3 regions of the Shewanella khirikhana genome follow, and region 3 is predicted to be linked to each of the others. Evidence: predicted binding sites of a transcription regulator. Region 3 holds the regulator's gene; each other region holds the start of a gene.
What was found. Region 3 encodes sigma-54, which starts transcription at its own class of promoters, with help from an activator protein. Its sites were predicted from a motif close to GTTGGCACGNNNNTNGNNT; they were not measured.
Positions count from the first base shown of each region.

Region 1: the regulator sigma-54 is predicted to act here: its motif matches at 7,995-8,013, upstream of fliE (flagellar hook-basal body complex protein FliE).
Region 2: the regulator sigma-54 is predicted to act here: its motif matches at 7,210-7,228, upstream of STH12_RS00040 (TorF family putative porin).

Region 1 covers NZ_CP020373.1:2,331,775-2,342,024, forward strand. Annotated here, with positions in the region: gene fliL (flagellar basal body-associated protein FliL) at 1-253, opposite strand, end outside; gene STH12_RS10225 (flagellar hook-length control protein FliK) at 317-2,050, opposite strand; gene fliJ (flagellar export protein FliJ) at 2,160-2,603, opposite strand; gene fliI (flagellar protein export ATPase FliI) at 2,607-3,947, opposite strand; gene fliH (flagellar assembly protein FliH) at 3,916-4,854, opposite strand; gene fliG (flagellar motor switch protein FliG) at 4,854-5,891, opposite strand; gene fliF (flagellar basal-body MS-ring/collar protein FliF) at 5,884-7,569, opposite strand; gene fliE (flagellar hook-basal body complex protein FliE) at 7,606-7,941, opposite strand; gene STH12_RS10260 (sigma-54-dependent transcriptional regulator) at 8,060-9,400, opposite strand; gene STH12_RS10265 (sensor histidine kinase) at 9,393-10,250, opposite strand, start outside.
Region 2 covers NZ_CP020373.1:1,636-11,885, forward strand. Annotated here, with positions in the region: gene STH12_RS00010 (flavohemoglobin expression-modulating QEGLA motif protein) at 1-574, opposite strand, end outside; gene STH12_RS00015 (hypothetical protein) at 703-885, opposite strand; gene STH12_RS00020 (CHASE domain-containing sensor histidine kinase) at 1,167-3,272, shown strand; gene STH12_RS00025 (response regulator) at 3,269-3,700, shown strand; gene STH12_RS00030 (putative bifunctional diguanylate cyclase/phosphodiesterase) at 3,711-5,441, shown strand; gene rimK (30S ribosomal protein S6--L-glutamate ligase) at 5,518-6,423, shown strand; gene STH12_RS00040 (TorF family putative porin) at 6,467-7,156, opposite strand; gene STH12_RS00045 (HU family DNA-binding protein) at 7,383-7,655, opposite strand; gene STH12_RS00050 (response regulator) at 7,787-8,587, opposite strand; gene STH12_RS00055 (hypothetical protein) at 8,698-9,084, opposite strand; gene STH12_RS00060 (DUF4240 domain-containing protein) at 9,207-9,716, shown strand; gene STH12_RS00065 (hypothetical protein) at 9,717-10,019, opposite strand.
Region 3 covers NZ_CP020373.1:3,398,072-3,408,321, forward strand. Annotated here, with positions in the region: gene STH12_RS14910 (calcium/sodium antiporter) at 8-970, shown strand; gene STH12_RS14915 (KpsF/GutQ family sugar-phosphate isomerase) at 1,016-1,993, shown strand; gene kdsC (3-deoxy-manno-octulosonate-8-phosphatase KdsC) at 1,993-2,541, shown strand; gene lptC (LPS export ABC transporter periplasmic protein LptC) at 2,538-3,095, shown strand; gene lptA (lipopolysaccharide transport periplasmic protein LptA) at 3,082-3,642, shown strand; gene lptB (LPS export ABC transporter ATP-binding protein) at 3,639-4,370, shown strand; gene STH12_RS14940 (RNA polymerase factor sigma-54) at 4,485-5,969, shown strand; gene hpf (ribosome hibernation promoting factor) at 6,000-6,287, shown strand; gene ptsN (PTS IIA-like nitrogen regulatory protein PtsN) at 6,290-6,733, shown strand; gene rapZ (RNase adapter RapZ) at 6,730-7,581, shown strand; gene STH12_RS14960 (HPr family phosphocarrier protein) at 7,568-7,843, shown strand; gene mgtE (magnesium transporter) at 7,991-9,355, shown strand; gene STH12_RS14970 (hypothetical protein) at 9,368-9,754, opposite strand; gene STH12_RS14975 (molybdate ABC transporter substrate-binding protein) at 9,825-10,250, opposite strand, start outside.

The DNA.
Region 1 (10,250 bases), 1.1 Mb from region 3:
GCAGATTAAATAAAAACGGTCTTGGCATGGCGACATAGAAGGCCTCACGGGCATTGGCGCCTTCGGCCGCTTCAGTGCTCTGACCTTCTGCGGCAACTTCACCTTCAGCGGGAGCCGGGTCGGACGAGCCCATAAACAGCCAGCCTCCCACACCCAAAGCGGCAACCACGACCACGCCAACAATGATAAACAGCAGCTTTTTACTCTTTTTGCCGCCGGTTTCTTCAAGTTGTAGAGATTCTTCTTCCGCCATCGGCTATTCCTTTCTGTCACAGGCCATCGCGGCCAACTCCGGATAAGACTATAGGTTACCTGCTTAGGCGTAATAATCTATACCCGAAGCATAACTTGTTGTCTGATTTACGCTTAATTGTAACTCTTCTGCTGGAATTTCATCCATGGCAGCGAAGTGCTCTTCGGCGCTGCGACCATCACCCGACTGGCCGTTACCCCGTTTATCATGGGATACCTGACCATCGGTAAGCTCCATTCCCTGCTGTGCCAGCAGTTCTCTGAGCCGCGGCAGTGCCTGCTCCACCACATCTTTGGTTTGCGCGGCGCTCACATGGAACTGCACCTGGGTTTCACTGCCCTGAACCTGAATACGAACCATCATGGAGCCAAGCTCAGGCGGATCGAGGCGAATTTCTGCCTGCTGCACCCCATCACGCACCATGGCCACCAGCTGCGCATTCATCACAGGCGCAAACCTTGCCACCATGTCGGCGGTGGTCACAGGGCGCTCATTGCCGTGACGCAGTGACAGCTGCACCTGACTCAAGTCTCCCCGTTGCAGTTGGGTAAGTCGCTGCTCAAATCCCTGCTGAGGGGTCGTGTCCTGTGCAGGCTGTGCTTCGGCGCGCTCAAGGCCTGAAAGCCTGTGCTCCGGCATAAGTTTGGCGCTGTTTTCAGTTCCCTGCGCAGAGGAGATGGCCAGCGCCTCTTTCACGGCGGCAGCAACGTCAGTTTTGTCTTTCGGCAAATTGCCGGCAGCTATCTCGTTATCAGCACCCGCCAGGGCGGCAAGCAGGGGATTCTGGGCCTTCTGAGCATTCGCAGGTTCAGTTTTCGCATCGGCAAGCAAAGCCTGCGGCAGGTTTTCACGGCCCTTGAGTTTGCTATCCAAGCCTGGCACCTGCTCGCCGTCAGCGTCAGCCAAGCCGGCAAGCTCAGAGTCCGTGGGCTCAGCTTGGTTGCCCTGCGCAGCCATTACAGCGCTCCTGGCAATCTCCAGCCCCCGGGTGCCCTCAGGCGCCTTTTGCGCAGCGGCTATCAGCGCACTGAGCGCCCTGGCACCGTCTGCATTAGCGTGAGCATTGGCAGCGCCCTGCTCTGGCGCGGCGCTTACCTGGGTTGCCATTGACGTGGCTTGACTCAGATTACCAAAAACACCTTCATCCAAACCGGCGGCAGCAAACATCTCCAGCGCATCCTTCAGCGCCGGCGACGCTTGCAGCAAGGCGGCAAAGGCTTCGCCATCGAGGCTTGCCAAAGCATCAGCCTCTACGCCGAGCAAATCAGCCAGTTGCTGGCGGGTTTCGGAATCGGCGCCTTTCATTAGATCGCTGAAGAGTGCGAACAAATCGTCGGTGGCGATGGCATCGGCGTCATTTGCCACCTCATCAGCAGCTTTGATGTCATCAGTGCCAAGCCCATCGGCGGTCAGTGCCTGCATGACCAGCGCCAGAATGTCATCTTCGCTGAGCGCTTGCGGCAACAAATCGCCGTCGGCGGCAATCTCATCGGGATCGGCAATCTGACGGGAGAATTGGATTTGGGCAAGCACGTTGGATACATCATCCGCGCTTTCAGCATCGCCAGCCTTGCCAAGCGTCTGTGCCTGAGTCCTGGTCGCCTTCGACTGTTCCGCCGCGGTTTGACCTGTTGCTTTTGGCCGAGGGTTTTCAGCATAAGCATTTGTTTTTGCAATGATAGACTCGAAATCCATACCATCGCGTTCAGCTGTAGAGTCGGCGCCCACAGGGGCACCTTTTGATGCTCCCTGAGAAACTTCAGGGCTGCTTAAAAGCACATTCATGATTTGTTGCATCAGGGCTCTCCCTGCATTGAATGGCAAGCCTGTGTGTGCCATCTGCAATGCTGTTTAGCTTAAATCTCACTCACTTGGCGAAAATACAGCAAATGCCATGCCAATCGACTCAGGATCTGCGCCGGATAAACTGCTGCATGGCAAATTCATCCGCCAGTTTTTGCTCCTGACGCAGCGCCACTGCCTCGCGCTTATCGGCTTTGTGCTGAAGCAGCAGTTCGACCGCCTTGCGTTTTTGTTGCCGCTCCATCCAGGTTTGGCGCCTGTGGGCCAGTTGCTTGTCAGCGCCCTGCACGGCCTGAACCTGCTGGGCAATGGCCTGATCGATCTGCTTGATAAACCGATGAAACTGCTGATACGCGCTGGCACCGATATTGGTGCCCTCTTTGGCGGCTATCTGGCGCATATAGTCGAGACGATAATGATTGAGGGCATCGAGCTGCTGCTTAAGCTTGCCAAGGTCCAACTGCGCAGCGCGCAGCGCCAGTGCCGCTTGCTCTTCAGCTTCCTGTGCCAGTTTCAATACCGTGAGTAACGGGTCTGGGCGTGCCATGGATTACCCCCTGCACTGGGCCGCAAGCTGGCCAAGCATGGTTTCACTGTCACCCATGCTGATGGCATCACGCATTCCCTGACGCAGGAAGGCGTTCATTGCCGGTTGCAACCTGATGGCATTGTCGATGCGGGGGTCGCTGCCCTGGGCATAGGCGCCGATGGAAATCAGATCACGGTTTTGCTGATACAGCGAATAGGTTTGCTTCACCTTGCGCATGGCTTCAAGATGCGCCGGGCTAATCACCATGGGCGCCACACGGCTGATGGAGGCTTCAATATCGATAGCTGGATAATGCCCGGAATCGGCAAGCGTACGCGACAGCACTATGTGACCATCGAGGATAGCCCTGGCCGCATCGGCTATCGGGTCCTGCAAATCATCGCCTTCGGTCAGCACTGTGTAAAAGGCGGTGATAGAGCCCTGACCCGGACCGCCGTTACCGGCGCGCTCAACCAGCCGTGGCAGCTTGGCAAACACCGACGGTGGATAACCCTTGGTGGCAGGCGGCTCACCCACGGCAAGGGCGATTTCCCGCTGGGCCTGCGCATAACGGGTCAGACTATCCATCAGCAGCAATACGTTAAAGCCAAGATCGCGAAAATATTCGGCAATGCGGGTGGAGGTTTCACAGGCACGCAGGCGCATCAGCGGCGAGGTGTCGGCGGGCGCGGCCACCACCACCGAGCGGGCACGGCCTTCAGGGCCCAAAATTTCTTCAATAAATTCTTTTACTTCGCGGCCACGTTCACCAACCAGGCCCACCACAATCACATCCGCAGTGGTGCCGCGGGTCATCATGCCAAGCAGCACGGACTTACCGACGCCGGAGCCTGCGAACAATCCCATCCGCTGGCCTTTGCCGACGGTCAGCATGGCATTGATGGCGCGAATGCCCACATCGAGGGGTTCGTGGATTGGCCGCCTGGCAAGGGGGTTGATGGCTGGGCCATGGCGCGGGGCGACATCTGTGGTGCCAAGGGGGCCAAGACCGTCCAAAGGTTCACCGCCGCCATCGAGCACACGGCCAAGCAGCGACATGCCCACGGCAATACCGCCCTGCTCACCGAGCGGCCGCACCCGGGCACCGGGCAGCACCCCTTTCAGCTCTTCAATGGGCATCAGGTAAAGAAGATGTTCATCGAAGCCGATGACTTCGGCAATCAGCTCGCCGCCCATGGTATCGATGGCACACAGGCTGCCGACCGGAGCGCGGCAACCGCTGGCTTCCAGAGTCAGCCCGACCACCCGCACCAGCTGGCCTTCGGCAACCGGATGCGACATGGGAAGCGCTTGTTTAAGCTGCTTTAAGTTATTCAGCAGGTGGTGTTTGCGGGCTATCATCTTCGCCCTCCCCGGCGCTGGCTTGTTCGGCGCCGCTGCTGTGTTCAATCTGCTCCTGCGGCTCGCTGGTCGCCTGAGCCGTTGGCGCCTCATCGCGGGCGAGTTTTTCCTGCTGGATCCGGGCATCACGTCCAAGGGCTTCGAGCCGTTCGGCCGGCGTCGCCAACGCAGCAGCAATTCGCTCTTCGAGGCGCATATCGACCCGAGAACGATGGCTGTCAATCACCAGTTCGCCGCGCTCAAGCAGCGGATCCGATTCGAGCTCCCAGCGCTTGCGCTCAAGCTCGCTGTGCTCATAAAGCCCATTAACCAGGGTTAAATCGTCGGGATTCAGGCGAATTTTGACTTGCTGATCTTTCACCGGCAGACAGTCGATGCCCTGACGCAGGGCAGCAAGAATATGTTCGGGATGGGTTTTCAGCTCATGCAGCAAAATCTGCCTGGCGAGTGTCATCGACAGCTCCAACAGCTCCTGCTCAATTTCGTTATCAAGCAGGGAAAGCGGCGCCGAAAACTGCCCAAGCAGCGACTCAAACCGGGCCAGCATGGCTTTGCCCTCAGCAAGGCCTTCAGACAACCCCTGCTCCTGGCCCTGACGCAAGCCTTCTTCGTGGCCCTCTTTGAGCCCCTGCAGGCGTCCGGCTTCCAGCCCTTCGGCGTAACCGTCAGCTTTACCCGCTTCAAAACCTTCAAGTTCAGCTTCCTGACGTATGGCCTCAATTTCAGCGAGGGTCGGCGGACGAAACTCTTCCTCCTCGGGCGCCACATAGACTTCACCGGGGCGACGCCCAAGCATATTTTCTGGCGCCTTGGGCATATCACCGGACATCTCCGGTAAGCGCCAGTGGCTGAATTCGTCCTTTTCTTCCCCTCTGAGGACTGTCTTGGGGCGCTTGGTGTCAGTCATTAAACAAACTCTTCACCGCCGCCACCGCCGAGCATGATTTCACCGGCGTCAGACAGGCGTCTGGCAATGGACAGAATTTCTTTCTGGGCCAGCTCAACTTCGCTGATGCGGATAGGGCCCATGGCCTCAAGATCGTCACGCAGCAGTTCGGCAGCCCGTTTGGACATATTGCCGAGGATTTTGTCTTTGAGCTGATCGTCGGCGCCTTTAAGTGCCTTCATCAGTACGTCCTGCTGCACTTCACGCAGCAAGGCCTGAATACCACGGTCGTCCACATCGATAAGGTTTTCGAATACAAACATCAGATCCTGGATTTGCTGCGCCATTTCCTCGTCGGTTTCGCGCATGGTTTCCATCAGCTGACTTTCGATGGCGGTATCCAGATAGTTCATGATGTTGGCCGCCGCCTTGAGACCGCCCATCTTCGCCGCCTGGGCACCGCCCTGACCGGCAAACTGTTTCTCCATGATGTCGTTCAGCTCCTGCAATGCCGCCGGTTGTACCTCTTCGAGGTTGGCGATGCGCATCAGCAGGTCGAGACGGGTGTTTTCAGGGAACTGGGAGAAAATCTCCGCCGCCTGATCCGGCTCGAGATAAGAAAGCACAATGGTTTGAATTTGTGGGTGTTCGTTCTGAATAATAGAAGCCACCTGACGGGCATCCATCCACTTGAGCGAGTCAAGACCCTTGGCACCGCTGCCCATGATGATCTGCTCAATCAGGTTGCCGGCCTTGTCTTCACCCAGCGCCGCGGTCAGCGCCTTTCTCACGAACTCTTCGCTGTTAAAGCCAATGGAGGAAAACTTCTGAATATCATCCAAAAACTGCTTATGAACGGCGATAACCTTTTCCTGCCCAAAGTCTTCCAGCGCCGCCATGGCCATACCCACCTTTTGCACCTGCTTGGGCTCAAGGTGTTTCAGAATTGACGCGGCGTCAGCTTCACTGAGACTCAGCAGCAAAATCGCGGTTTTCTCAATGCCGGACAGATCGCTTGCTTTGATCCCGGATTCAGATTTTTCTTTATTTTCAGCCATTTTCCTGTTGCAACCAATTCTTCACGACTTGAGTGGAAAGCTCAGGTTCGTTGGCAACCAGAGCGCGGATAGCCTTAATCATATCATCATCTTTATGCAGGTTCGGGATAAGGATTGAGCCGTCATCCGCATAACTGTACTCGGCTTCGGTGGTGTTGAGCATGCCCAGAGTATCGGCGGCGAACTGATCTTCAATTTCAGCCAGCTCATGCCCCAGACGGCCATCTTCCGGCATGTCCACCTTGTCGGCGAGCAGCAGTTTCTTCAGCAGCGGCCGCACCACAAACAGAATGAGCACCAGAATCGCCAGCGAACCGGATGCAAGCTTCATCGCCTTCCAGAACCAGGGCTGTTCCCACATGGGCAGCTCGGGCATTTCTTCAACAAGCTGATCCATAAAGGGCACAGTAACCACTTCTATGCTGTCGCCGCGCTGAGTGGTAAAGCCCACAGCGCCTTCCAGCAGACGACGGATATTGGCAAGCTCGGCCTCAGTGCGGGGCACGCGGCTCACCTGACCTTCGCCATTGGCATCGCCGGCCTTGAAATCTACGGCTACCGACACACTCACCCGGCGCACTGTGCCAATCTGTTGACGGGTGTGGCTGATGGTGGTGTCGAGCTCATAGTTACGGGTGGCTTCGCGGTGAGAGTTACCGTTGGCCTGCTGTTGATCCTGCGCTTCTTTCAGGGTTTGGGGTATGTTGGACTCCATCGGCGGCTGATTGGACAGCGCACCCGGGATCCCCATGCTGCCTTCGCCTGTGCTCTGGGTTTCCAGGGTCATTTCACTGCGAACGGCGGGCAAGTCAGGGTTAAAGCGCTTGGCGGTTTGCTCCACGGCGGTAAAGTCCATGGTCACATCCACCTGGGAAGTGAAATTTTCCGGCCCGAGAATTGGCATCAGAATGGCGTCTACCTTGGCGCGGTATTCGGCCTCTTTTTGTTTTACCAGTTCAAGCTCACGGCGGGCACGGGCAGACACCCCATCCTGACTGCCTGAATTGAGCAGGCGGCCGTTGGAGTCTGTCACTGTCACCCGGGTAGGTTCAAGCCCCTGCACTGCAGAAGCCACTATGTCCACCACGGCATCGACTTCTTCCTGACCGAGACCGCCACGGCGCACTGTCACCACCACGGTGGCGCTGGGCTTAGACTTGTTGCGGGCAAATACGTTTTCTTTAGGCAGCGCCAGAATCACCTTGGCGCGGCTGATGCTTTTAAGCTCTTCAATGGCACGGGCGAGGTTTTGCTCCTGGCTGTGCTTCAGGCGCGCCTGCTCCATACGCTGGCTGACACCAAAGCCCATGTCCTGGGTCAGGAAGTCTTTCTCACTGCCGGAAGCGGCGTCGACACCGGCGCGGCTCAGCAGCAGACGTATATCCTGATACTTGTCTTCCGGCACCCGCAGCACATCAAAATCCACCTTGTAGGGGATCTTGTTTTTATCGAGTACGTCGAGCACCTGGATCATCTCCTGGGCTTCAAACTTACCCAGAGGACGGTATTCAGGCTCCTGCGCCCACATCATCACAAACACCGCCAGCGCCAAACAAATGGCCAGGGCGAGGATCATGGTGATCTGGCGCATCATGTCGGTGCCGCCAAAGCCGCCCAACACGCCGGACTTGTTTTCCTGTTGTACACCGCTCATACCGTCGTCGGTGCTCACAATCATATCAGTGCTCACGTTGGTTATCCTTCAATGGCCGACTTAGACGGGCATACTCATGATTTCTTTGTAGGCTTCCACCAGCTTGTTGCGCACCTGCACTGTGGCTTCGAAAGCCACACTGGCTTTTTCGCGGGCAATCACGGTGTCGGAAAGGGTAACGCGGGTGTCGCCCATTTCCAGGCGGGTGGCCAGGCCTGAGGAGGTTTGCTGCAGCTCGTTGACCTGGCCCACAGCCTGGGCCAATAAGCTGGCGAAATCGGCGCCGCTGGTATTACCCACCTGACGAAGGGGTTGCAGCTCCTGGCCACCAAGGGGGCTGATTTCGCTGCGCAGTGCCTGCATTTCCTGCATAAATGAAGTTGGACCTATTTGCATATCCTGCTCCCTTCGCCATGAATTTGACGGGATTAATCTCTGTAACAGGTGTAAAGCAAAAGGCTTGCCAAAAAACAAAAAAAGCAGGCCAAGCCTGCTTTTTTGCTGATTTTACCGCCTAAGCCGGCAGCTGAATGCCCATTTCCCGCATTCTGGCCATCTTGTATCTCAGGGTGCGGGCACTTATGCCAAGCTTTTCGGCAACCAGCTTGCGGCTGCCACGGCACTGACTGAGGGTTTCAAGAATAATCACGTGCTCCTGCGCCTTAAGCTCATCGCCAAGGCCCTCTGGCTCAGCGCGGGCCACTGGTTCTTCCTGGGCAATCTGGGTCACATCCATGGCGTCAATAATGATGTCCTGGGCAGAAATCAGCTCGCCGGCAGACAAAATCAGTGCCCGCTGCACCACGTTATCGAGTTCACGCACATTGCCCGGCCAGCGGTGCGCCAGCAGACGCCGACAGGCCGACTCATCCAGCTCAGGCACTGAGGTGCCGAGCTTTTCCGCATGGCGGCCAAGCAAGTGCCGCGCCAGTGGCAGAATATCTTTGGGACGCTGATTCAGCGCAGGCCAGGCCAGCGGAAATACGTTGATGCGATAGTACAGGTCTTCACGGAAATCACCGCGCTCGGCCATGGCCTTAAGCTCGCGGTTGGACGTAGCCAGTACCCGCACGTCCAGCTTGATGGTCTTGCGGCCACCGAGACGCTCAACTTCACGCTCTTGCAACACCCGCAGCAATTTGGCCTGCAACCCCAGATCCATTTCTGAAATCTCATCGAGCAGCAAGGTGCCGCCCTGGGCCTGCTCAAACTTACCCGGACAGGCCTGATAGGCTCCGGTAAAGGCGCCCTTTTCATAGCCAAACAGGGTGGCTTCGAGCATGTTCTCTGGAATGGCGGCACAGTTAATGGCCACAAAAGGCCCATCGGCCCGCAGGCTGTGGTTGTGGATATAGCGTGCCAGCACCTCTTTACCCGAGCCGGATGGCCCGAGGATCATCACAGAGGCATCAGACTTTGCCACGCGGCCAGCCAGCGCCAGCAGCGCCAGGCTTTTCTCGTCCGCTACCACAGGATCGCCCTTGTCGGCGTTTTGCGGCAGGTAACGGGTCACCTGATTGAGCAGCACTTCCGGGGCGAAGGGCTTGGCAAGGTAGTCCACGGCGCCCAGTTTAATGGCACTGACGGCGCTGTCGATGGTGGCAAACGCCGTCATCAACAATACCGGAATTTTGGGGTGATGCTGTTTGAGGTAACCCAGCAGGCCCATGCCGCCGATACCTTCCATCTGCACATCGCTGATCACCATATCAAAGCGCTGATCTTTGAGCGCAATAATCGCCTCTTCTGCACTGGCAGCCGCCTGGCAGTCGAACTGCGACAACATCAGGGTGTCGAGCAGTGCCTCGCGCAACGAGGCATCGTCCTCAACCAGCAACAGTTTGCCTTCAGCCATGGCGAACCTCCTCGGCATGGGTAATCAGTGGAAATTTAAGCATGACACTGCAGCCACGATTGGCCGCGCACTGCATTTTAAGCTCGCCGCCGTGGTTGCGTACCACGGTTTGCACCACGGCCAGACCAAGGCCGGTGCCCTGGCTTTTGGTGGTAAAAAACGGCTCCATCACCTGGGACTCGGTACCGGACTCCAGCCCCTTGCCATCGTCCACCACTGCCAGCATCAGGGCGTTATCGCGCACGCTGCCGTGGAGCAGAATATGCTTGGCACCGGCCTCGAGGCTGTTCATCACCAGATTATTGATGGCGGAGCTGAGCGCACTCTGGCTTGCGGCCATCAAGGCGCCGCCAGTTTCATCCTGCAATTTCACCGCGCAGCCGCTTGACTCGGCAATGGGCGCACAGCTGGCCACTACAGGCGCGAGAATATCCTCAAGCACCATAGGCTCCATGGGCGCTTCCACTTTGCCGCGAGCCATCAGCAGCATGTCGTTGACCTGGCGCTCAAGCTCATTCAATCGGTCCACCAACTTTTGCTGGAATTTGCCCCGGGCCTCATTGTTCAGGCGCGGACTGCCAAGATTGGCGGCGTAAAGCAGTGCCGCCGACAGCGGCGTACGAATTTGATGTGCCAGGGTCGCCACCATCTTGCCAAGCGCCGACAGTCGCTGCATGTGCGCCAGATTACGCTGCAGCAGCCGGGTTTCGGTCAAATCGGTCAGTACAATCAGCTGACCGCGCTCCAGCGGCGTAATCGCCAGCTTCACCCTGCGACCATTTTTGAGGGACACTTCGTGGCCGTCGTCATCCTGAGGTGAGAAGGCGCGGCTTATCACATTGATCCAGCG
Region 2 (10,250 bases), 1.4 Mb from region 3:
GTTTTACCCGCATCTCGTCGCTGTGGAAATATTTGCTCAGCCGCGAGCCAAGGTGATCGACGGCGCTGGCGGCGTCTATATCCTTGGGATGTTGTTTGTTCATGTGCGCCGCGGCGGGCAGCGAGAAGATGTAGCTGAGGCGATCGCCGAGCTGACGCAGGGTGTGTCTGTCGCCATGAAGCTTGTTGCTGGCGCTGCCGTACAGGGTTTTACTGAGCTTTCCGAATTGTGGAGTGCCCCTGTGGCCCAGCATGTCGATAACCAAGCGGTATTGATCCACGTTGGCGACCAGCAGTTTTCCGAGGCTGTCGTCCTTGCCCAGGGTGCGGTGAATTTCCTGCTTCAGCGCCTTGAGCTCCCTCTGGGTGCCGTGGGCGTCAAAGGGCAAGGTAAGCCGGTCGTAAAAAGCCTTGTTGACCAGAGGTAAGCTATTGGCACCTTTGTCAAAAAAGGTCTGCTCCAGCTCTCTTGGCCACTTGATGGCATCGAGAATTTTGATGGGGGCTTGCAGGGCGATGAGGCGATCAGAAAACTGTTTCAGGTGTTCACAATACCTGAGTCTGGCATCGTTCATGGCGGATTAATTCCGAAGAGAGTCTGGACACATGATAGCCCGAAACACGCGTTTCAACCACTTAAGCGACTGAATTAATAGAGCGATTTTAGGGTGAGGGCAGGGCTATGCCCTGCCGGCTGTGAGGGTTAGAAGTCCTCGTCGTCATCGACGCCAAGGGCTCTTCGCAGTTCTGCACGTTCAAGATAGTCGTCCAATCGGCGTTTGACCTCTCGCCTGTGTTTCAGGGCTTTGGCGGCCTGGGCATTTTTAGGCGAGGTCAGTTCCTCAATTTCGCTATCCTGGGGCAAGACTTCAATAATGCGAGCCATAACGAATTCCTCATAGGTTGCCTTAAGGTCTTTCTAACCAGTTTGTTTCGCTCAGAAAAGCAAAAATTTTTTGTTGTGTGGGTAAAAAACTCTCGTCAGTGATACTTCTGTGAGTATGGTCGCAAATTGGGCGAATGGCAGCCTGAAATGAGGCCGGTTATACCTGAGCGAAAAACTTGGTTTTTACTTGCTTATTAACACAATTGAACCAGACTCAAAGGGACGGCCGTGATGCAAAGGGAAATGCCGTGACCGAATAAAGGATGATACCGGTGCCCATGATGTCGAAAGCTCCCCCCGCAAAACCTTTCCGCGCTCCCCGCTTTGTGTGGGTGGTGATGCTGGTTGCTTTTGTGTTTTCCTTCGGCGGTTGGCTGTTGTTCCATCAGTACATTAATGGTCGCGGCATCGAACGCTTCGAAGACTTGGCGCAGGAGATGCGCCTGGCGATTGAGGCCCGGATGCAGGCCTATGAACAGGTGCTTCGCAGCGGTGTGGGGCTGTTTAAAGCCTCAGACTTTGTTTCCCGCGACGAGTGGCATATCTATGTCGCCAATGCCAAATTGCAGGAATATTATCCAGGTATTCAGGGGTTTGGTTTCAGTAAAATTCTTGATGCCAAAGACTTGCCCACCCTTGAGCAACAGATCCGCGCTGAAGGCTTCAGCGACTTTGCTGTTTATCCCGCCAACCAACGTGAGCGTTACCACGTCATTATCTACCTAGAACCCTTTGATTGGCGCAATCAGCGCGCCTTCGGTTACGACATGTATACCGAACCCAACCGTCGCCGGGCGATAGATTGGGCCATGAACAGCGGCAATGCCGCAGTGTCGGCCAAAATTACCCTGGTGCAGGAAACCGGGCAGGATGTTCAGGCTGGCTTTTTGATGTATTTGCCGCTGTATGCCGATGAGCGCAACAGCCCGGAAGCCGTGACCGGCATGGTGTATGCGGCTTTTAGGGTGGATGACCTGATGCGCGGCATTCTTGGCAATCATTTTCCGGCGCTGGATTTGGAGATTTACGATGGCAGCAGTCTGGACACTGATGCGCTGATGTACAGCTCTGCCCAGCCCCACGCGCAGTGGCACTACCAAACGCTGGTACCGCTGCAACTTGGCGGACATCAGTGGCAGCTCAATATAGGCTCAACCTCCAACTTTATCAGTGACTCCGAACGGTTGCAGAGCGGACTGATGCTGCTGATGACGGTGATTTTCCAGCTGCTGATGTTCTATTTTCTGGTGAGCATTGCCCGCGCCCGGCATCAGGAAGCCTTGTTGTCCGATGAAGTGATGGCCAACGAAAGGCGTTTCCGACTGGTGGTGGAGGCATCGCCGAGCGCCCTTATCATCACCGACAATAAGGGCATCATTACCCTGGTGAATATCCACACCGAGCAGCTTTTTGGTTATACCCGCGAGGAGTTGCTTGGTCAGAGCGTGAATATGCTGCTGCCCGGCCAATTACAGGGCAACCACCAGCAGCATATTGAGTCTTATCTTGCCAACCCCATCGCCAAGAAGATGTCACTGCGTGACGAGCTGTATGGCAGTGATAAAAAGGGCCGACTGATCCCCATTGAGGTGGGGCTTACCCCTATTCATTTTGCATCCGGTATGTCGGTGCTTGCCACCATTAACGATATCTCGGTGCGCCGCAGCGTAGAGGTGCAGCGCCTGGCCCATACCCGTGAGCTTGAACGGATCAATAAAGAGCTCGACAGCTTCGCTTATATCGCTTCCCACGATTTGAAATCGCCGCTGAGGGGCATTGAACAGCTGAGTGTGTGGATTGAAGAAGACCTCAGCGGCAAGCTGGATAAATCCACTGCCAAGTACTTAAAGCTTATCCGCAGCCGTATTGACCGGATGAGCAATCTGCTCGATGGCTTGCTGATGTATTCCCGCATTGGCCGCATTGAAGAAGCAATGTCTGACATCGAGCTTGGCAGCCTGGTGCGTGACACCTTCGCCTATGTGGCGCCGCCCAGTGGCTTTGAGCTCAAAATCAGTTCCCCCGGCGTGCAGTTGCACACCGCCAGGGTGCCGCTGGAGCTGGTGTTTCGCAATCTGTTTGCCAATGCCATTAAGCACCATGATCTCGAAAAAGGGGTGATTGAAGTGAATTGGACTGAGGATGAGCACTGGCTGCAGTGCTGTGTCAGTGATGACGGTCCAGGCATAGCGCCCGAATACCAGGAAAAGGTATTTGAGATATTTCAAACGCTTAAGTCGCGTGATGAAGTGGAAGGATGTGGCTTGGGCTTATCCCTGGTGCGAAAAACAGTTGAGCGCTACGGCGGCAAGGTGTGGCTGGAGTCATCCGGTCGCGGCTGCCGTTTTTGGTTTTCCTGGCCAGAACATATGGAAGCAACCAGATGAATAATCCAACCGAGTACCAACAGGCGGTCTTGTTTCTGGTCGACGATGATGACGTTGACTACATGGCGGTTGAGCGGGCAATGCAGAAGATGCGGCTGCTAAATCCCCTCGTCAGGGCAAGGGATGGGCAAACTGCGCTGGATATGCTTAAGAGTGGTGAAGTGCAGGGCGCTTTTATCATACTGCTGGATTTGAATATGCCACGGATGAATGGGTTGGAGTTTCTGGCGGCCCTCAGGGCCGATCCTCACTTAAGCTCGTCGGTGGTTTTTGTGCTCACCACCTCCCGCTCCGATGAAGACAAGGTGGCCGCCTACAGTTTCAACGTGGCCGGATATTTGGTTAAGCACAACATTAATGAAGAGTTCTCCAACATTATCAATATGCTGGAGGGTTATTGGCGCATTGTTGAACTGCCAAAGATATGAGGATTGGGATATGAATCTGCTGTTGGTGGATGATGATGAAGTCGATCGCGAAATGATTGTCAGAGCCCTGTCCCAGTCGGATAGGGAGTTTGTGGTATCGCAATCCAGTCATGCCAAAGAAGCCTTGGCCCTGTTTGGCAAAAACCGTTACGACGGCATTCTGCTCGATTATATGCTGCCCGATGCCAATGGTCTGGAAGTGCTGACCTGGCTCAATGACGTGGGGAACGAAGATACCGCCGTGGTCATGATTAGCCGCTACGAGGACGACAAACTGGCAGAGCGCTGCATTGAATTGGGTGCCCAGGACTTTTTGCTCAAAGATGAGGTCACTCCGGGGCGCCTGTGCCGCGCAATCATCAACGCCCGCCAGCGTTTTTCCATGGCCAAGGCGCTGCGTCACAGCCACGAAAAGCTCAAAGAGCTGGCCGAGCATGACTCTCTGACCCGACTGGTGAACCGCTATGGCTTCGATTTGTGCTTGAATCGGGCGCTGAGCCAGGTCAGGCGCACTGGCGGTATGCTCAGCGTTATCCTGCTGGATCTGGATGATTTCAAGGGGATTAATGACACTCTTGGCCACCAGATGGGGGATGTGCTGCTGGTGGAAGTGGCGAGCCGATTGTCGTCGGCGCTGCGAGAAAGTGACTTGATTGCCCGCATTGGTGGCGATGAGTTTGTGGCCCTGCTTTGCGATCAGAACCATAAGTTTTTACCTTTCGGGCTTGCCAGGCGGCTTCTGGATACCTTTGAGGAGCCCTTCGCCCTCGGTGATACCACGGTAATGATAGGCGCAAGCCTTGGCATTGCTATGTACGGTGAGTGTGCCAACACTGCCGATGAGTTGCTTAAGTGCGCCGATATCGCCATGTACCGGGCCAAACAGGAAGGCCGTAATCAAATTCAATGTTACTCGCGGGAGCTGGAATCTGAGGTTCGCTACCGCACCCGTATCGAGCAGGGACTCAGACGGGCGATACTGGATAAAGAATTCCGGCTGTTTTATCAGGGGAAATTCGATAGCCGCACCGGGCAGTTAACCGGTATGGAAGCGCTGCTTCGCTGGCAACATCCCGAAGATGGCCTGCTGGCGCCGGACAGCTTTATGGCCATTGCCGAAGATGCCGGGCTTATGGAGGAAATTGGCGGCTGGGTACTGGAAACCGCCTGCAACCAAACCCGAGCGTGGCTCGATATAGTCGGAGAAGACATTCCTGGATTATCGGTGGCCGTTAACTTTTCCGCCTCGCAAATCGCCGCCGAAAAATTGCCCCATGTTATCCGCGACGCCTTGGCCAGTTCCGGGCTGGCGCCACAAAACCTTGAACTCGAAATCACTGAAAATGCGTTAATAAAGCGGCCGGAAGAGATTGCCCATGCGCTGGCATGTGTGGCGGCGATGGGGGTTACCCTGGCGCTGGATGACTTTGGCACCGGCTACTCTTCCCTCGAGCATCTGATGCACTTCCCCATTCAGGTGATCAAAATCGATAAGAGCTTGGTGTCCACAGTGCCTGAGGATGAAAAGGGGTGTAAGTTGCTGACAGCGCTGCTTAATTTTACTGAGGGGTTTGACATGGTGTCTGTGGCTGAAGGCATTGAAACCCGCGAGCAAGCCGAGTTTTGCGCCGCCCATGGCTGCCGGTTGCTGCAGGGCTACCTGTATGGTCGGCCTGTGGATGCGGCCACCTTTGAGCAGGAAGTGCTACTGCCAGCGGTGTCGAAATACCGGGTTGGCTGACTTGCCAAGGTGAGTCTATTACTACAGAATTTTCATATCCTTAAAAGAAGGCGGCTGGCCCGCTTTGGTTAACGTTATGAAAATTGGTGTGCTTTCTCAGTTCCCTGAACTTTACTCCACCCGCCGACTGGTGGAAGCCTGCGTATCCCGGGGACATGAGGCGCAGGTGATTAACCCCATCAATTGCTACATGAATATCAACTCGGTGAAGCCGAGCATTCATCTGGAAGGGGCAGAAGTGCCTCATCTTGATGCCATCATCCCCCGCATCCATGCCAGTGTGACCTTCTACGGCTGCGCCGTAGTGCGCCAGTTTGAGATGATGGGGGTGTATGCCGCCAACGATTCCATTTCCATTGCCCGTTCGCGGGATAAGCTGCGGGCGTTGCAGTTACTGTCCCGCAAAGGGGTTGGCATGCCAATCACCGGCTTTGCCAATAAGCCCCATGATATTCCCGACCTTATCAATATGGTTGGCGGTACGCCGCTGGTGATTAAGCTGCTGGAAGGCACTCAGGGTATAGGCGTGGTGCTGGCGGAAACCCGTAAAGCTGCTGAGAGTGTGATTGAGGCCTTCCTGGGACTTAAAGCCAACATCATGGTGCAGGAATTTATCAAAGAGGCCAACGGCAGCGACATCCGCTGTTTCGTGGTGGGTGACAAGGTGGTAGCCGCCATGCGCCGCCAGGGGCCGGAGGGCGATTTTCGCTCTAATCTGCATCTTGGCGGCAGTGCCGAGAAAATCAAAATCACCCCTGAAGAGCGGAAAACTGCAGTGGCTGCGGTCAAGGCCATGGGCTTGGTTGTGGCCGGGGTGGATATTCTGCGCTCGTCCCGTGGGCCTTTGGTGCTGGAAGTGAATTCGGCGCCGGGCATCGAGGGCATAGAGCAGGCCACCGGCATCAAGGTGGCAGAGCCCATCGTCGAGCATATCGAGAAGATGGTGGCGGCTCGCAAAGCGAACCGCCCGGTTATTGCCTGATAGTCTCTGTCAGGTCGCTATTTCGCTATAGCCATAAGCACTGTCACAGCCCGAAAGAGTATGCCCAGCGCAGTGCGACCTTGGGATCGTCTCCGTCAAGATCGGTGTCGGAGACGATAAAGCTCACATCACCCAGGTCGGTGCTCTTGGTAATGGCCGCCGAGTAGTCGCTGTAGCTCGATTCGTCGTACCAGCTGCTCACCACATCACCGCTGGAATAGCCGTAGTGGAAATCCAGGCTCAGACTGTCGCTCAGGGGAATGGACACCTCGGCGCTCAGGTAATCCATATCGTCATCTGACAATCCATCCGGCGCCAGGTCATTACCGGCATGGATAACCCGGGCGTAACCCAGGGTCAGCCACTCCCAGCTGAGGCTGGCATAGAGCTCGCCAAAATCGATATCGGCATCCGCATCCGGATAGCCGTAATAGAGATAACCCACATCAAAACCAATAGCTTCGGTGATCTGGCCGCTGTAGCCGCCGTAGAGGTCGAGCTCAAAGGTAGTGTCGTCGCCAAAGTCGACATTGGATGCCCAGAACCCTGCGTAAAAGCCGCTGTCGTGGCTGTAATCAATGCCGCCATCCAGTGCCACGGCATCGCCGGTCTGGCTGATCCCGCGCCACAGGTAGTTGGAGCTCACGCCAATATTGCCATCCAGTGCCGCCATTGCGGGTGAGCTGGCGGCCAGGGCGCCCAGTAGCAGTAAGCAAACAGGTGTTTTGGTCATCATATTCCCCTTAAGGTTGATATCGTGTTCTTTTTGTATGGTCGGGGGAAGAATTGCCAAACTTGTGCCAAATATTAACCAATTGATATTAATGTGGTTTTTGTTTTTCTCTGTGTCAGGAACGGGCAGGCTGCCCTGTCGCTGGGCAAGAAATGCACAGCCATGGTGCGCAGGCAATAAAAAAGCCTCCACAGGGAGGCTTTTAGCTACTACGTGAACTTATCGGTTAGTTAACGCTGTCACGCAGGGCCTTACCGGCCTTGAACTTTGGAATGGTTGCCGCAGGGATTTTGATTTCCTTGCCGGTCTGTGGGTTACGACCGGTGCGCTCGGCGCGGGTGCTGGTTTCGAATGAACCGAAACCTACGATAGAAATCTTGTCGCCTTCTTTCATGGCGGCAGTCACAGCTTCTTCAAAGGATTTCAGTGCACGGCCAGCCTCGGCTTTGGTCAGGTCGGCGCTCTCGGCAATCTTGGCGATAAGTTCAGTTCTGTTCATAGCTAAATACTCGTCTTTCCGTGATTATTGTTTTAAAACTCGCCTAACATGCCACAGCCCTGAACGTTTGGGAAGCGGTTTTACTGCCCAAAATCCCGGCCGGGATCAATTTTTCAGGGGTTTTATCTCAATTAATTCTCATCCAGCAGCTGGTAAAGGATTTGCTTCACCAATTGTGGCTCAAAAGGCTTATCACACAAGGCGTTGACGCCAGCCTGGCTGACGTTGGACAAATGCGCATCGTTGGCTTCGGACGATACCATCAGGATGGGAATATGGGATTGCTGGCTTTCGGTGCGGATAAACTGGGTCAGCGCCAGACCATCGACGCTGGGCATGTTGTAGTCGGTCACCACCAGATCGAACATCTGCTCGCGCATCAGGGCAATCGCCTCACTGCCATCACAGGCCTCGGTAATTTGGCGCATGCCAAGGTTGGTGAGGGTGCGGCGAATGACATTGCGGGCCATGCGGCTGTCGTCCACAACCAGCACCCGCAGGTCCTGCACATCGAAGTGGGACAGATCCAGCTCATCGTGGGACAGCAGGTCGATGGTCGCGTTGAGCGCCTTGCCCAGGTGCTCCTTGTAAAACGGCTTGGGCAGAATGGCGACCACGCCGGACTGACGGAAAATCTCCAACTGCTCGCGGCGGCACTCGCTGGACACCAGCATAAACTGAATATCCTGACAACCGGGTTCGGCCTTGATAAAGGTCAGCAGCGCCAGGGCATCGCCATCGGCAAAATGCATGGCACTGGCAATCAGATCCGGCTTGTGGGCACGGATAAGCTCACGGGCCTCTTCCAGCCCCGGGGCTGTTTCTATGTTCAGAATGCCCTCATCACGAAGGCGATTGATGATAATTTTGCGTTGGGTGTCTGAAGGTTCAACCAACAGAATGGACAATTCACTCGGTGACAGTTGATGCATGTCGTCAAATACCAAAAAGCAGGCCGGATCCGGCGCAGTTAAAGGGGCTGCAATCAGTGTAGCTGCCGGGGGCCATAGCTGGCACCCTGGCCTCAGTTTGCTGCCGTTTATTATTGTTGTTGGCTCAAATAGGCCTTGGTTTTGCTGTGAAACGCCACCCACCACTGGAATGCCAGCAAGGCGGCAATAGCGACGGCAACCAGTGGCAGCGGGATTTCTTTGCCTTCGATAAACAGCTTGGCATCTTCCGGGCTGATTTGGGTCGCGATAATGGCGGTCACTCCCAGGGCGGCGAAGCCCAGCGTTTGAATGGCCACATAAATCCGCAGCGCCCACAGACCCCAGTTGGCTCTAAGCACCAAGCCTATCAGTACAGGGATAACCCCCAGGGAAAACATGTCCGGCGCGCCGGTGGTAATCAGTCTGCCAATGGCAAGAACGGTAAACACCACATAGAGCACCAAGAGTACAAGCAGGGGAAATGGCGGGAGTTTCATGGGGATCCTCGTCACAGAAAGTCGGCCAAGTGTAGAAAAACCCAGAGGGTCAGTCCAGCTCGGTATCATATCCATGGCCAATACAATTGATATAAAATAGCGCTCCGAAAAGGAGACCCTGTATGACCGAAAACCAATTTTGGCAGTTGGTAACCCGCCAAAGCGCCGATGAATCTCAGGAAAGTCTGTGTGAGCGGCTGAAACTGGCGCTGGAGCCGATGGATAATGACCAGCTGAAAGCCTTCGATAAATGGTTTGGGCAGAAGATGCGTCAGGCCTATACCTGGCCGCTGTGGGGCGCTGCCTACGTGGTAACCGGATGTGACAGCGACTACGGCTTTGCCGAGTTTCGCAGCTTTTTGATTTCCCTTGGTCAGGAATGGTTTGAGCGCATTGTTGCGAACCCGGATGCACTGGCCGGATTGCCGGGCTGGCCGACAGTGGATGGCTACGCTTATCCCTTTATTGAAGATTACGATCTGATTGCCGGGCAGATTTACGAGGACAGAACTTCGCAGGAGCTGCCCTTCGTGCCCTCTGGCAGTGTCAACCCAGCGGGCAAGCAGTTCAGTACCCGCCCGAAGGATCTTAAGGCCAATTACCCGGCCCTGTGTCAGCTGTTTCCTTTCTGATTATTCAGTGCAGGTGCTGGTGGCGTCGTCGTACTGACGGCCGTGCTCGGTGCAAAGCCGGGCAACCAGTGCCGATTCCTGCTGCTTCAGTTGCTCGTTCATTTGATTGAACCTCTTATCGCTGTAGCTCTTTTCCACCTGGGTTTGTGTCTGTTCCAACAGCGAAAAATGACGCGCGACAGCGGCCCGCTGAGCACTGGTTTCTGGCTTAATACCGGTTTGTGCATTGGCAAGGCTGCTGATGCTGAGCATACCTGTCAGGGCCAACGCAGACATCAGGGTGGCAGTGGATGGCTTGGTCATGGTGTTACCCTCAAAGTAGACAAGACCCGGCCATGGTAGCGGCCGGGGTTGAACCGCCGCTGAACAGAATTTTGCCCGATTTGGGGGCTTTCCTCAGTTTGGAACCCCGGTGCCGCGCTACGGCAGTGCGCTGCCTGACTGCCAACATCGCTGGCAAGATCCCTGATATCAGGCTTTGTATTTCAGGTAGTTATATCAGCGTAAGCTAATCAGTGGCTGCAACTGACGGCT
Region 3 (10,250 bases):
TCAATAAATGTTACTCAACGTGTTTATGCTTGTTGCAGGCTTGGCGGTACTGGTTTGGAGTGCTGACAAGTTTGTTTACGGCGCTGCCGCCTTCGCCCGTAATCTGGGTCTGCCCCCTATGCTGATTGGCCTGACTATCGTGGCCATGGGAAGTTCCGCCCCCGAAATGTTTGTTGCAGCCACCGCCTCTATGGACGGCATGCGCGACACCGCCGTGGGCAACGTGCTTGGCTCCAACGTCGCCAACATCACTCTGATTTTGGGTGTGACCGCCATGATAGGCGCCATTGCCGTCAGCTCGCAGACGCTGAAGCGGGAAATCCCGATGATGCTGGCTGCCACCGCACTGGCCGGTTATTTCCTCCATGACGGCGTGCTTGACCGTAACGAAGGCATTATTCTTGCCGTGGCCTTTTTTGCACTGATGGCCTATCTCATCTGGCACGCGCTGACCAACAAGGACCCGGATCCCCTTGCCGAGGAAGCCGATGAAGAAATTCCCCGTGATGTTCCTACCTCCAAGGCCTTGATTTGGCTGGTAGTGGGCATAATATTGCTGCCATTATCCGCCGATTGGATGGTGGACGGCGCCGTGGGCATTGCCAAGTATTATGGGCTGTCGGATCTGGTGATAGGCTTGACCATCATCGCCGTCGGCACCAGCCTGCCTGAGCTTGCGGCCTGTGTGGCCAGCGCGCTCAAGAAGGAAGACGACTTGGCCATAGGTAATATCGTCGGCTCCAACATGTTCAATATTCTGGCGGTGCTGGCACTGCCCGGACTCATCGCCCCCGGCGTAGTCGACGCCCAGGCCGTGACCCGCGACTTTTACATGGTGATGGCCACCAGTGTCGCGCTGGCCTTATTTGTGCTGATGAGCGGCAAAGACCGGGAACTCAAGCGCTGGCACGGCGCCATCTTCCTGGCAATTTTTATTGGTTATCAGTACGTGCTGTTCCAGGCACACTGATCCCTGGCCTGTCGGCTTGCGGCCGGCACAGACAGAGAGACAGATATGGTAGACAGAACGCAACTGCGCCAATGGGGCAGTAAGGTTATCGATGTAGAAAAGGCGGCCCTGGACAACCTGTACCAGTTTGTCGACAGCGACGCCTTTGCCGATGCCTGCGAGCTTATCCTCAACTGCACCGGCAAGGTGATTGTGATGGGCATGGGCAAGTCGGGCCACATTGGCAATAAGATTTCCGCCACCCTGGCCAGTACCGGCACCCCGGCCTTTTTTGTTCACCCGGGTGAAGCCAGCCATGGCGACCTTGGCGTGCTCAGCGAAAACGACATAGTGCTGGCCATTTCCAACTCAGGTGAGTCAGATGAAATCCTTACCCTGATGCCCGTTATGAAGCGTCGCAGCATTCCGGTTATCGCCATGACCGGCAAACCCGGCTCTACCATGGCCAAACACGCCAAGCTGCATCTGTGTATCCAGGTGCCGGAAGAGGCCTGTCCGCTCGGGCTCGCGCCCACATCCAGCACCACCGCCACCCTGGTGATGGGCGATGCCCTGGCCGTTGCGCTGCTGCAAGCCAAAGGCTTTACCAAGGATGATTTTGCCATGTCGCACCCAGGTGGCGCCCTGGGCCGCAAGCTGCTGCTGCATGTCAGCGATGTGATGCATCGCGGCGACGAGCTGCCTTTGGTACGCGACAATATCTGCATCACTGACGCCCTGTATGAGATCTCCAAAAAAGGTCTCGGCATGACCGCCATTGTCGATGCCGATGGCGCCTTGGTGGGCATTTTCACCGACGGCGATCTGCGCCGGGTGATTGATGCGCAAATCAATCTGCGCCAAACCAGCATTGCCGATGTGATGACCCGCAACTGCATCACCATCCCCGACAGCATTCTGGCTGCCGAGGCGCTGCAATTGATGGACGAGAAAAACATCAACGGCCTTATCGTGATTGACAGCCAACGCCGCCCGGTCGGTGCGCTCAATATGCTCGATATGGTCAAGGCGGGGGTTATCTGATGCGTGAAGGACTCTACGGCCCCATTGCCGAGGATATCTGGCACAAGGCAAGCCAAATCAAACTGCTGATTTGCGACGTGGACGGCGTCTTTTCCGACGGCCGCATTTACCTGGGCAATCAGGGCGAAGAGCTGAAAGCCTTCCACACCCGCGACGGCTATGGCGTTAAGGCGCTGCAGGGCGCCGGCATTGCGGTGGCGGTGATCACCGGCCGCAACTCCACCATAGTGCAAAACCGCATGACAGCGCTGGGTGTAAAACACATCTATCAGGGTATCGACGATAAATTTGTGCCCTACAAAGAGCTGCTGAGCCTGTATAACGTCAGCCCGGCCGAAGTGGCTTATATCGGCGATGACATGGTCGATCTGCCGGTGATGAAAGCCGTAGGCCTTGGGGTTTGTGTGGCCGATGGCCATCCATTTGTGGCCAGCAATGCCGACATGCTGACTTATCTGCCGGGCGGCCGCGGCGCCCTGCGCGAGCTTGCCGACCTGCTGCTGATGAGCCAGGACAAGTTCGACTCAGCCCACGGGATGAGCGTATGAACCGGGTGACCCTGGCCATTATCCTGCTGTTTGGTACGGCGCTGGCGCTGTATTGGCAGGTGCAAAGCAAAAAGGCAAGCCAGCCCCAGCCTACAGCTACGGTGCAAAAGCCCGATTATGTGGCCACCGACCTTCGCAGTATCAGCTACGACAGCGAAGGCAAACTCGAAAGCCGGGTGAGCGCTTCCTACATGGAGCACTTCGAAGGCAATGCCCAGACCCTGTTCACCCAACCGGTGTACACCTTGTTTCCACAAGATGGTAAAGGCGAGTGGCGTCTCAGTGCCAAAATCGGCAGACTGGACAAAGCAAGCGACAGAGTCATGCTGGAGCAGGACGTGCTGATTGAAGCTATCAGTTTCAACGAGCCACTGCAGCAGCTCAATACCAGTTATCTGGAACTGGATCTCAAGACCATGATCCTGACTTCCGAACAAGAGATTTTAATCAGCGGCAATAACTTCCATATGAGTGGCGTCGGCCTGCATGCCGACCTCAATGCGCAGGAAGTGAAGCTTTTAAGCAAGATTAAGGGAACCTATGAACCTCAATAAGTCGCTTCTTTTGGTGCTGCTGTGTACCTGCAGCGCCCTGGCGCAGGCCAACACCAAATTCGATTTAACTCAGGAAGTGAAAATCGCGGCAGCCAACAGCTACGCCGATTTGAAAAACAAACGCATCGTCTACGAAGGCCCGGTAACCCTGACCCAGGGCAGTTTGGTGCTCAAAGCCGACGAACTCAGCTCCTACACAGATGAGAAGACCGGCAAGCGGATCCTGCTCGCCAAGGGCAAGCCAGCCACCTACAGCCAGCAGGTGGAAGATGGCCGCACAGTGCAGGCCAGCGCCAACGAAATCAGCTACAACATCGACAGCCGCATCATGGGCCTCAAGGGCAGCGCCGAAGTCGAGCAGGATGGCAGTAAGGTCAGCGCCGACTCCATCGTCTACGACATCGAAAAGCAGCAGCTCAGCTCGCAAAGCAGCGGTAAAAAAGACGATCAGGTGATCACCATCATCAAACCTGAGAACTACCAGCAGGAACTGCAGGACAAAGGCAAGCAAGACCAGCCTCAACCCCAGAAAGAGAAGCAGCAATGACGGCACTGACCCTGAAGGCCAGCAACCTCGCCAAGAGTTACAAGAACCGTCAGGTGGTAAAAGATGTCAGCCTCACGGTGAATACCGGTCAGGTGGTTGGCCTGCTCGGCCCCAACGGTGCCGGTAAAACCACCACCTTCTACATGGTGGTGGGTCTGGTACAGAGCGACAAGGGCAGTATTCACATCAATGACGATGACCTGACCCTCGACCCCATGCACCTGCGAGCCCGCAAAGGCATTGGCTACCTGCCCCAGGAAGCCAGCATCTTCCGTAAGCTATCGGTGCGCGACAACATCATGGCCGTGCTGCAGATGCGTAAAGAACTCAGCAGCGATGAGCGTGAAGAGCTGCTCGAGCAGCTGCTGGAAGAGTTCCACATCACCCACATCCGCGACAACGCCGGTATGTCACTCTCAGGCGGTGAGCGTCGCCGGGTGGAAATTGCCCGCGCACTGGCCGCCAATCCACGCTTTATCCTGTTGGATGAACCCTTTGCCGGGGTAGACCCCATCTCGGTTATCGATATCAAAAAGATTATCGAACAGCTGAAAAACCGCGGCCTTGGGGTACTGATTACCGACCACAACGTGCGTGAAACCCTGGATGTGTGTGAAAAAGCCTACATCGTCAGCCACGGCAGCCTGATTGCCGAAGGCACACCTGCCGAGATCCTGGACAATCAGCAAGTGCGTGCAGTGTACTTGGGTGAGCAATTCAGGCTATAGTTAAACAACAAAGCCTACCGTCTCATATCCGGTAAATCAGGGTGGCTATTGGCCGAAGAACCTGATAGATAAAAGCTTTCTACCTGAATTATTTAGTGAAGGATCCGCAGTACGATGAAAGCGTCGCTCCAGCTCAAACTGGGACAACAACTCACCATGACGCCACAGTTGCAGCAGGCCATTCGTCTGCTTCAACTCTCCTCGCTTGAACTGCAACAGGAAATTCAACAAGCCCTCGACGCCAATCCGCTGCTGGAAATGGACGACGATCGCCTCGATGGCGATCAGTACGATGCCGATGGCGGCGACAAAGACTTCGACGACAAATTCGATGAAGGCTCAGTATCAGCCAGCGCAGGAGATTCCGCTTCGGTAGAAACCTCCGAAGCCGTGACTCAGGAATCCATGCCGGATGAACTGCCCATGGACACTACCTGGGATGAAGTCTTCACCGCCGCTCCGGTTGCCGGCCCCGGCATCAGTCGCGACGACGACATGCCGTTTCAGGGCGAAACCAGCGAAGGCCTGTACGAACACCTCGAATGGCAGAAAAATCTCACCCCTTTTTCGGATACCGATTTGGCCATTGCCACCGCTATCATTGATGCCATTGACGAAAAGGGCTATCTGACCCAAAGCCTGGATGAAATCCTTGAGGCGGTGGGCGATGAAGAGGTTGAGCTGGACGAAGTCGAGGCTGTGCTCAAGCGCATTCAACACTTCGATCCCATTGGTGTTGCAGCGAGGGATTTGGCCGAGTGCCTGCTGATCCAGCTGGGGCAATTTGCCGCCGATACGCCGCATCTGGATAACGCTAAGCTGCTTATCCGTGAGCATCTGGACCTGATTGCCAACCGCGACTTCCGCACCCTGATGCGTAAAACCCGCCTCAAGGAAGAAGAGCTCAGAGACGCCATAGTGCTGATCCAGAGTCTGAATCCCCGTCCGGGCGAAAACGTCACCAGCACCAAGGAAGAGTACGTGATCCCTGACGTGTCGGTGAGCAAAAAGAATGGTCGCTGGGTGGTGGAGCTGAACCCGGATTGCATGCCTAAACTGAGTGTGAATCAGCAGTATGCTGCACTGGCACGCACCAGTCGCAATCAGTCAGATAGCCAGTTTATCCGCGGCCATCTGCAAGAGGCCAAGTGGTTTATCAAGAGTCTGGAGAGCCGCAACGACACCCTGCTCAAGGTGGCCAACTGCATAGTGCAATTCCAGCAGGGCTTTTTTGAGTACGGTGAAGAAGCCATGAAACCCATGGTGCTCAACGATATCGCCGAGGCGGTGGAAATGCATGAATCCACCATCTCCAGGGTCACCACTCAAAAGTACATGCATACCCCGCGGGGTATCTTTGAACTGAAATACTTTTTCTCCAGCCATGTCGGAACCGAAGATGGCGGAGAGTGCTCTTCTACTGCAATCCGCGCCTTTATCAAGAAACTGGTTGCAGCGGAAAACCAGAAGAAGCCGTTAAGCGACAGCAAGATGGCAGAACTTCTGGCGGAACAAGGAATCAACGTTGCCCGACGCACCATCGCCAAATACCGAGAGGCGATGCTGATACCACCGTCGAATCAGCGTAAGAGTTTGTAACCCAACCGAGGTCATTGGAGGAAAGTGTCTATGCAAATCAACCTGACTGGGCATCACATCGAAATTACTGACTCACTGCGTGACTACGTCGAGAGTAAATTCTCCAAGCTTGAACGCCATTTCGAACAGATCAATAATGTGCACGTTGTTCTCAATGTTCAGAAATTGCAGCAAATCGCAGAAGCTAAGCTTCACCTCAACGGAGGCGAAGTATTCGCCACCTCAGAACATGAAGACATGTACGCCGCCATTGACGCCCTGATTGATAAACTGGACCGTCAGGTAATTAAACACAAAGAGAAACTGACCAAACATTAACGATGGAACTAAGTACCATCCTGGCGCCGGAGTGCACTAGCTGTGCCACTCCGGGCAGCAAGAAAAAGGTACTGGAACTGATTAGCGATCTCGCCGCAGCCCAGTACCCTTCCCTCTCTTCCCAAGAGATCTTTGAAAGCCTGCTGGCCCGCGAAAAGATGGGTAGCACCGGCATTGGTAATGGCATTGCCATTCCCCATGGTCGCCTGGGTAGTATCGATAAACCTCTCGCCGTACTCATCAAATGCGAAGAAGCCATTGGCTACGATGCCATCGACAAGCAGCCGGTGGACATTCTGTTCGCCCTGTTGGTGCCATCAGACCAATGCCAACAGCATCTGAGTACCCTGGCAGCCATGGCCGAAAAGCTCAACGACCGTCAGGTGTTGAAGCAATTGCGTAAAAGCCATGATGAAAAGGAACTCTACCAGGTAATCACAGGATGAAACTCGTCATTGTTTCCGGCCGCTCCGGCTCAGGGAAATCCGTTGCCCTGCGGGTATTGGAAGACTTGGGCTATTACTGCGTCGATAACTTGCCGCTGACCCTGATGGGCCCCTTACTGGAGCAGCTCAAAGGCAGCAGCGACAAGGTCGCCATCAGTATCGACATTCGCAATATGCCTGAGCAGGAAAAAGCGCTGGAACAGGAGCTTGCCAAACTGCCACCCGGGGTTGAGCTCACCAGTTTCTTCCTCAACTCCAGCGATAAAGTGCTGCTGAAACGCTACAGCGAAACCCGTCGTCTGCATCCATTGTCACGCAGCAAAGTCTCACTCCAGGAAGCCATCAAACTCGAAGGCAAACTGCTTGAGCCTGTGTCGCAATTGGTGGACCACTACATAGACACCTCCAATCTGAACGTCTATGAGCTGGCCGATGCTGTCAGGCAAATTCTGCTGGGGCGCACCGACAAAGAGCTGGTAATCATCTTTGAATCCTTTGGCTTCAAGCATGGCATGCCCACCGAGGCCGACTTTATGTTCGACGCCCGTTTCTTGCCAAATCCGCACTGGGAGCCAGCCCTTCGGCCGATGACCGGACTGGATGAGCCGGTGAAGCAGTTTTTGGAGCGTCAGGTGCTGGTCAACAAGTACATCTGGCAAATCGAAAACCTGCTGGAAACCTGGCTGCCGCATCTGGAGCGCAACAACCGCAGTTACCTGACCATCGCCATAGGTTGTACCGGCGGTCAGCACCGCTCGGTGTACATTGCCGACCAGCTGGCCAAACGTTTTGCCAACTCGCACCATAAGGTCGAGGCACGCCACAGGGAACTCAATGCCAAGGCTTGAGCGCGATATCACCATAGTCAATAAGCTCGGATTACATGCCCGCGCCGCCACCAAGCTGGCGGTACTGGCGTCTGAGTTCAAGGCCAGCGTGACCCTGGTACAGGGCGAAAAACAGGCTTCTGCCGCCAGTGTACTGGGGCTGCTGATGCTGGAATCCGGCATGGGCAAAACCATCCATATCATTGCCGAAGGCGATGAGGCCGAGCAGGCCATGGACGCCATCTGCAACCTTATCAACGCCTGCTTCGACGAAGAGTGCTAAACGCCCTCATACGACGGCAGACGATAGCGCAACTCCTCTCCCCAACTAAAACCATCGCAGCATATTGCACTGCACATTAGCGGTAATCTTCGTCTATCCCCCTATATTTGCTACCATATTGCCAATTCATCTCTTTGGGGAAAGGCGATGCCATTGGAACTTCTGGATAACGAACAGACCGAACTCAGACTGAGCCAGCTCAACGAAGCCCTCGGCAGCGGCATGTTTGTGCATGTGCGGCAAATGCTGCTCAATATGGCCGCCTCCGACATCGCCCTGGTGCTGGAATCCTCGCCGCCGCGCACCCGTCAGGTACTGTGGCAACTGATTGACCCAGAACTCGCCGGTGAAGTGCTTGAAGAGCTTGGCGAAGAGATGAAAGACAAGTTTATCCGCCAGATGAGTCCTGAGCGTCTGGCCCGGGCCGCCGCCGGTTTGGACACCGACGATCTGGCCTACATACTGCGATCGCTGCCGGACAGTCTCTATCGGCAAGTGTTGCAGTCCATGTCCAGCCAGGACCGGCTGCGTGCCGAGCAGGCGCTGTCTTACCCCGAAGAGAGCGCCGGCGGCATCATGAACACAGATACTGTCACCATTCGCCCCGACGTGAATGTGGATGTGATACTGCGTTATCTGCGCCTGCGCGGCTCTCTGCCCGAGGCCACCGACATGCTGTACGTGGTCGACAAGCAGGACGTGCTGATGGGCGGGGTAACCCTGGCTTCGCTTCTCACCTGCGACCCGGCTACCCCTATCCGCGAGCTGATAGATGAGAGCATCGATGGGATCCCGGTCAGCATGTCGGATACCGAGGCGGCTGCGCTGTTTGAGCGTCACGACTGGGTATCGGCCCCTGTGGTCGATTCCGATGGCAAGCTGCTGGGGCGGATCACCATCGATGACGTGGTCGATGTGATTCGAGAAGACGCCGAACACTCTATGATGGGTATGGCGGGGATGGATGATGACGAAGACACTTTCGGCCCTGTGCTCAAAAGCAGTGCCCGCCGCTCGCTATGGCTTACGGTGAATCTGTTCGCCGCCCTGCTGGCCGCCTCAGTAAGCAATATGTTTGAGTCAACGCTGGAGCAGTTTGCCACCATCGCGATTCTGATGACCATAGTGCCCAGCATGGGCGGTGTGGCGGGCAATCAAACCCTGGCGCTGGTGATCCGCGGCATAGCCCTTGGCCACATTGGCCAGAGCAACTCGCGCTGGCTGATTGGCAAGGAGCTTGCCATCGGCTTTTTAAATGGCCTGCTGTGGGCAGTGCTGGTGAGTCTGGCGGTGTGGCTGTGGAAGGATGATATCCGCCTAGGCGCCCTGATTGGTGGCGCCATGCTGATCAATATGACCATTGCGGGCCTGGCCGGTGCCAGTATTCCACTGCTGCTGAAAAAGCTTAAGATTGACCCGGCGCTCGCCGGTGGCATGGTGTTGACCACGGTAACGGATGTGATTGGCCTGTTTGCCTTTTTAGGCTTGGCAACGGCCTTTTTGATGCGCTGAAAGCACCTTGATTCAGGGAGCGGGCAGCCACTCAATGTCCGGCTGGTTTTCGCCGGACAACACCGACACACACTCTTTTTTGGTAACCACCAAAAACTCCCGTGGCGACAAATGACTGCTGGCCATAAAGCCGCTGCGTTTGCTCTCCTGTGCCAGCCAGCCGCCCTCGGACAACTGAAACAGCCAGCCATTGGATAGACTGAATTCGGCCCAGAACTCCAGCAAATCGCCTTCGTCCAACAGCCGTATACCCATCACCTTATCGAAGCTCACCACACAGCGTTTGCCCTCGATAACCAGCGACAGTTTCAGCATTCCCATACCGTAATCCAAAGAGGAGAGGTGCACCTCTTCTCCCAGACGATCTACAGCCAAGGCGACACCACGGGGATGACTCATGCTTGCCAGACTCCTGACGAAAAGATACTTCTCATTAAAAAGACTTATCTCTCATCTTGCAAGCCCGCCGTCACAGCGCTCTTGGCGGCGCAAAGCCATAACTGGCCAGAATCGCCTGTCCCTTGGGGCTTACAATAAAGTCGGCCAGGCCCTGGGCCTTGCTATCGATAACCAACAGGCCGTAGTCGGCGCCAACCGCCAGCGCCTCCGGCAGTGCCAGTACCTGTAATTCTTCAAATTCCTTCTGGGCCAGGCGTCCATTGGTGCAATAGGTCAAAAACACGTCCGCCTGTTTCTCACGCATCACATGGGCGTAGTTGTTAACACCCTTTGGCGGTTTGGGGCTGTCCGGGCCGCCGGTCAACTGACGAGCCTTGGCTTTGAGCTTCTCGGCCGCGCCTGCCACTTGTGCCTCGGCCAAATCGAAGGCGGCAAAAGCATAGTCTCCGGATGGATCGGCCTTGGGCGTAGAGGTGCCCACCACCACATCGGCAGA